Regions from separate parts of the Alteribacillus sp. HJP-4 genome, predicted to be linked through region 3. Evidence: a T-box and tRNA genes for the amino acid it is inferred to sense, from the RefSeq annotation. Region 3 holds a T-box; the other regions hold tRNA genes.
What was found. A T-box is a leader RNA that pairs with one kind of tRNA and senses whether it is charged. The one in region 3 lies ahead of alaS (alanine--tRNA ligase), so its partner is inferred to be a tRNA-Ala.

Region 1 (2,204 bases), on a different contig from region 3:
AATTAATTAAAGAAGATATATATAATATTTATAACGACGAAGTTACATTTATAAGTAATCAGGAAAGTGTTTCTACCTTCGCAAATATTAAGTTACAAACTTCACCTTACCCAGAAATAATAATGTATTCTAAGCACACATTCCCTTTAAAAGGAAACATTGAGCTGTTTTCAACAAATTATGAAATCAAAACAAAGAAAAATCATCATATATATGAAAGAGGCTCAGAAATCCATTATGTAAATGAGAATTATGATGAAATTCAAGAATTTACACTCTATTTAAATGAAATATCTTCAAACCACACTATGGTTGATAGAGTCATATTTTTTATAATGAATTGTAGTCATATTGGATTAACCTATCTTAAGCAAACAGAATATCACTTTGAACATGATGATTGGATAATTGATTTTGAATTTAGACCTGATAAAAATATTGAGACACACTATGATGATCTAAAAAGAAATAGATCATTTGACATTACTCACATAGGGTCTATTTCAAAAAAAAATAATAAAAGCTTTATGACGTATGAAATTGAAGAAGTAGTATCAAAAATAGAATGGTACTTATCTTTTTGTAGTGCACAAAAAGTATTCATTCCCATTCAATTTGGTTATAAAAATAATGCTAAAAATTGGGAGAATTACATAATTAAAGAGAGTCATATTTATCCTTTCCAATTCAATTACGGATGGGTTCCAATAGGAGCTATCAATGATTTCAATATTTTTTTTTCACAAGTGTCCCAAAAATTAAGTGATGAGTTATGGAGAGATGTTCTAGAGGTTGTGCTAGAATGGTATCTCACATTAAATATGGATGGAATGATGGAAAATAAAATCATTTCAATTCATATCGCTTTAGAACAGATAGCTTGGAATTATCTTGTAATCCAAGAACAAATATTAGATAGAGAGGCTTACAATAAACTACGTGCAACAGATATTCTTAGACTCTTATTCTACCAATTAAATATATCTAGGAATATTAGAGGAAATTTTATAGACCATACGATAATAAAAAAATATAACAACGATGGTGTATATATGTTTGTAGATTGTAGAAACAATCTCATCCATCCACAGAAAAAAAATGATATCTTTAAATCAAAAGACTCGAAATTTATTGTTTATTCACAAGGAGTTTATTTTCTAGAAAGAGCAATTACAAAACTTTGTGGTTATAAGGGTAAATATAAAAAGCTTATAATGTAAATAAAAACGACACTGTTTCTCGTATACACGAAAAACAATGTCGTTAATGTTATGTATGGTGGAGCGTGGGGGATTCGAACCCCCGACCTCTTCGCTGCCAGCGAAGCATTCTCCCGCTGAACTAACGCCCCATTAAAAATATAGTACATATTTGGGTTTAAAAATACTGGGTAGTGTATTCAATATAAACGCTCTCCCAGCTGAGCTATGGCCCCGACTTTAGAAAATTTTTAACTCGACAATAAATATTATATAACGGCAGCTTCCTAAATATCAAGAGGAAAATTTAATTACCCCAGAGAATGCATTTAACCAAGTTTCCCACATTAGTTTACTCGATTTCCTTAAAGGGTAATTTTTCAAAAGGAGGCGATTGAAGATGACACCAAAATATAAACTATTCCACAATGATGAAACGTTAAGTGAATCGATAGATCATCTCCGTGAGGAAGGTGTTCGAGATGAAGATATTTTCATCCCGCCCACGACAATGATCATGTGAGACGCACAAAAAAGAAAACAGATGCCAACAAGGTCGGAGTAAAAGTAACAGGTATAGGAACTGCAACGAAGAACATTTTCAGAGGCAAAAGCGATAAGCTGGTCTCAAAAATGAAAGAAATCGGCTTTGATCAATCGAAAGCACAAAAACTCGAAGAAGAACTAGACAAAGGAAAAACATTATTAATTGTCACCAATCAGGATAAGGTCGAATTTTAATCAGGTTAGACACAATCGTTTCGATTACCAGCTATGTAAACAATAAATCGAGCAGAAACCATCCCATCCCTCCGACAATCCCGGCAATGAGGGATTCAGCCGCTTTTTCCTTCCGGAGCCGTTTTTCCTTTGTGACATCCATTACAATCCAGCCGATAAAAATAGCAATACCGAAAATAATCGCCTGTACCAAGTTAAATCTCCCCTACACCTTCGTTTTTGATCTCTACAAACAATAGCAGAGGGTGGTAAAAACAGCAACCT
Region 2 (2,204 bases), on a different contig from region 3:
AAGATGAGGGAGAACATGGAGATATCATGGAAAAGTCTATCTATAAAGCTAAGGATTTAATATTGGAGCAATTTCCTATTCTAGAACCATATCTTGGTGTGAATATAATAAATACAAATCCAGTTAAAGATATAGGGGAGAAGGCTGTCTTATTAATAAAAGATGAAGATGAGAATTATCAGATTGGACAAGAAAACGGTTGGGTTGAAGATTCAATTATATTTCAAGCTTTATCTAAGAAATTTATGGTCGGGAGAATCTATTTGCAAGTGGATTCTAACGATACGGAAAGTAAGGAGACTTTCCGAAAAGTAAAAAAGGAATTACATTAAGGTTTTAGAGGATAGCCAAGATACGAAGTCTGACTCTTATAAACATAAGAGTCAGACGAAATTTTTTTATAGTTTTATAGGAAAGAAAATGACTTTCCTATAATTGCACTTTTAATTATCTTTAAATAATTGTTTGAGGTATTCTTGTTTTAATACTGGTAAAAGTTCCTCGTTAAATTGCTCATTAAATAACTTTTCAACTTCCTCAAATTGTAAATTCGAAGGGGCAGGGTAAAACACATGCACTTCAAAGAGCTTCGTTCGAAATATATCTTCCTTGACTACACAGTACCCTTTTTTTTCGTGGTCATAATAAATTTCTTTTATCCTCATGGCTAAATACCACCTTTCGATTATTTAATAACTGAATTATACACTAATAATTCTGAATATTAGGATAAATAATTAAAACCCTACTTTATAAGGATGATTTTGCAAGTTACTGGACTTTATGTGCTTTTAAAATGAAATCATTTTATTGGGAACGAAAAATAACAAAGCTAGCTTCTCTTTAAATACACTGATTAATCGCTTTGAAAGAAGAAAATAAATTCCGATAATATTGGAATATTGTGGAAATTGGTTGTGAAATTAAAGGGGAGAGCGTTTATATTGAATGCACTACCCAGTATTTTCCAACCCAAATATGTAATATATTTCTAATGGGGCGTTAGTTCAGCGGGAGAATGCTTCGCTGGCAGCGAAGAGGTCGGGGGTTCGAATCCCCCACGCTCCACCATACATAACATCAACGACATTGTATTTCGTGTAAACGAGATGCAGTGTCGTTTTTAATTTACATTAAAGCTTTCTATACAAACTTGAATTGTTAGAGACTACTTAGAATCTGATGGAGGTAATACATTTCAAATAACGACATTTTTAAATCACATCGTAGCTGGAGCGCCAATGTGACGCCGCCCATACCCTGAATAAATGAAATACGTAGTTATAAATAATGAAAGTTCTTACTACAGGGAATCGCAGCGGGCAAAGTTTATGGAAAAATATTCATAAAAAGTAATTGTTTTGTGTAAGTCTCTGAAATATAATAAAGAAGCTTATAAAAAGAGTATAGGGGGGCTCAATGAATAAAAAACAGATCATTACTTTTGGAAGTATCGGTTTTATATGTGTCATGCTCTGGAATAGCTTTTCTAATGACAAGCTAGATGCAGAATATTATGGAAAAGTAATAAATATTATTGAGGAAATAAATCACGAATTTTCTATCATGTCGGAAAACATACCCTTAACCATGGTTGAACAGAATTATGATCAAGATTGGCAAAATGAAATAAAAAAATCTTTACCAAGAATAGAAATTTCAATGAATCATTTTGATAATGCGGCATTTTTGTTTGATGAGGCAGAAAATAGGGCCGGAGAAGTAATGGAGGCTTTACAAGAATAAAAAGGGGGCTTTTGTAAATGTCGTATACGTGTACGATAAAAGGAGAAAACAACGATGAAAAATGAAAATGGAAAATGGTCTTTGAAAAGCTGCCTTGGGTGCTTGGGGATGAGTTTTATTTTTATGTTTGTTATCGTGGGCTGCTCGGCTCTATTTGGAACGTTAGATTCATCAGAAACCACAGGGGATACCGTGGCAGAAGAAGAGCAGGCAGAAGCAGCAGACGAGCAGGAGAAGGAAGAAAAGGCAGCAGCGGAACAGAAGAAGAAGGAAGAAGAAAAAGCGGCTCAGGAAGAAAAAGAAAAAGCGAAAGAGCAAGAGAAGAAAGAGAACGAAGAGCAGAAGAAAGCTGAAAAAGAAGCGAAAGAAAAAGAGAAAGAGAAAGAGAAAGAGAAAGAGAAGAAAGAAGAAGAGAAGAAAGAAGAAGAGAAGGCAAAAGCAAAAGAGCAAAAGAAAAA
Region 3 (2,204 bases):
AATACTCAGACCGTCGGCTAATGTTTCATGAAAACGTTCTTCTTCATTTTTTATTACTTTTTGTACAAAAGCTTCCTTCTCTTTTACTTCCGGATAAAAATCAACCATAATGTCGGCTACTTCTGGTACAAGCTCGTACATAAACGGCCGGTCAATTCCAATTAATTTTGCATAACGGACGGCACGTCTTAATAGTCTTCTCAGTATATATCCCCTACCTTCATTGGAAGGAAGCGCTCCATCGCCTACTGTAAAACTGACCGTCCGAATGTGATCTGCGATTACTTTAAAAGAAACATCCTTTCGTTCATCACTGCCATATTGTACACCCGAAATCTGCTCGGTTTTTCGAATAATAGGTAAAAATAAATCGGTATCATAATTTGTAGGGGCATCCTGAAGCACCGAAACCACACGCTCCAGACCCATTCCAGTATCAATATTCTTCTTTGGAAGCGGTGTATACGTATCATCCGGATTATGATTAAATTGAGAAAAAACAAGATTCCAGATTTCAAGATACCGTTCATTCTCACCGCCGGGATACATTTCCGGATCATCAGGGTTGTTTCCATATTCAGTGCCGCGGTCATAAAAAATTTCTGTATTCGGCCCGCTTGGACCTTCTCCAATATCCCAGAAATTTTCCTCAAGACGGATGATTCTCTCTTCCGGAATACGGATGTTATCTTTCCAGAATCCATATGCTTCATCATCTTCAGGATGTACGGTAACTGATAGACGGGATTCATCAAAACCCAGCCATTTTTTACTTGTTAAAAATTCCCACGCAAAATTTATTGCTTCTTCCTTAAAATAATCTCCAATCGAAAAATTACCCAGCATCTCAAAAAACGTGTGATGACGAGCTGTTTGTCCGACGTTTTCGATGTCATTAGTTCTAATTGATTTCTGTGCATTGGCAATCCTCGGATTATCAGGAACAACCCTTCCGTCAAAGTACTTTTTTAACGTAGCAACACCGCTGTTGATCCATAATAATGTTGGATCTTCATGGGGAATTAATGAAGCACTTGGTTCTACTGAATGACCTTTTTCTTTAAAAAAATCTAAAAACATTTGCCTGACCTGCGCTGATGTTAATGTATTCATTGCATTTTCCTCCTTCATTTTTTTCCATATAAAAATCCCGCCCCTGAATCAGGGACGAGATTATCTCGCGGTACCACCCTGTTTACAGGCGGATTTCACCTGTCAACTCGGTCCCTTTAACGCAGGGATGCGGCAGGTTTTAACTGCACTCCGGATCAGCTTTCTGCCAACCTTCTCCGCCATCTTATTTCAGCCAGGTAAAATGGTCTCTGTCAGAGGACTTCAGCATACTTGTTCCATCAAAGTTTTAATATTTAATTACATTTATAAAGGATAGATAACCTTATGTCAAACTTAATTATAGAGTATACTAAAGCGTGTCGGCAACTTTTTTAAATATATGCTGCAGGAGTGGTATTAATGGCGGATAAAGCTTCCAGGCTCTCTGAGAAAATATTTAAAACACTGCTCGATGAGCTCGACGTCGGAATTAGAGTTGTTGATAAGCATGAGCGACCAATCATATATAACAAAAGAATGAAACAGATTGAATCGATGACTCTTGAAGACTTTACAGAAAAAAAAATTACAGAGGTCATTCAATTTGATAATGAACAGGACAGTCGTCTTCTTCAAGCTCTTCACAGCAGAAAAATTTTTAAAAATAAAAAGCAGACTTATTTTAACAATAAAGGCAGAGAAATAACAACAATCAATCATACTTTTCCAATCATTCATAATGATGAAGTCATTGCAGCAGCAGAAATAGCTAAAGATGTAACTCAGCTCGTAAAGCTCCGCAGGGACAGGCTGAAGAGGAATCGAGACACCTCCTTTACTTTCGAAGATATCATTGGCAGGTCGAGTGCAATGCTTGATCTGGCGGAATCTGCCCAGCGGGCGACTCGGACATCTTCATCTATTCTCATTATCGGTGAAACCGGAACGGGCAAAGAATTATTTTCCCAAAGTATTCATAATGGCAGTGACCGGCCGGGCCCGTACGTTTCCCAAAATTGCGCAGCCCTTCCTGAGTCTTTAATAGAAGGCATTTTATTCGGAACAGTTTCTGGAGCTTTCACTGGAGCAGTCGATCGAAAAGGTTTGTTTGAAGAAGCTGAAGGCGGCACCCTGCTGCTGGATGAAATTAA

Region 1: it has a tRNA-Ala gene. The T-box ahead of alaS (alanine--tRNA ligase) is inferred to sense a tRNA for this amino acid. The anticodon was not compared.
Region 2: it has a tRNA-Ala gene. The T-box ahead of alaS (alanine--tRNA ligase) is inferred to sense a tRNA for this amino acid. The anticodon was not compared.

Annotation. Positions count from the first base shown of each region.
Region 1 covers NZ_JBHIKY010000040.1:9,681-11,884, reverse strand. The annotation lists gene ACE4RR_RS20655 (YopA family protein) at 1-1,220, shown strand, start outside; tRNA gene ACE4RR_RS20650 (tRNA-Ala) at 1,277-1,351, opposite strand; gene ACE4RR_RS20645 (hypothetical protein) at 1,600-1,722, shown strand; gene ACE4RR_RS20640 (general stress protein) at 1,719-1,940, shown strand; gene ACE4RR_RS20635 (hypothetical protein) at 1,972-2,133, opposite strand.
Region 2 covers NZ_JBHIKY010000040.1:13,329-15,532, forward strand. The annotation lists gene ACE4RR_RS20660 (HD domain-containing protein) at 1-332, shown strand, start outside; gene ACE4RR_RS20665 (hypothetical protein) at 444-665, opposite strand; tRNA gene ACE4RR_RS20670 (tRNA-Ala) at 997-1,071, shown strand; gene ACE4RR_RS20675 (hypothetical protein) at 1,420-1,746, shown strand; gene ACE4RR_RS20680 (hypothetical protein) at 1,801-2,204, shown strand, end outside.
Region 3 covers NZ_JBHIKY010000008.1:168,239-170,442, forward strand. The annotation lists gene alaS (alanine--tRNA ligase) at 1-1,113, opposite strand, end outside; T-box leader at 1,161-1,365, opposite strand; gene ACE4RR_RS09990 (sigma-54 interaction domain-containing protein) at 1,474-2,204, shown strand, end outside.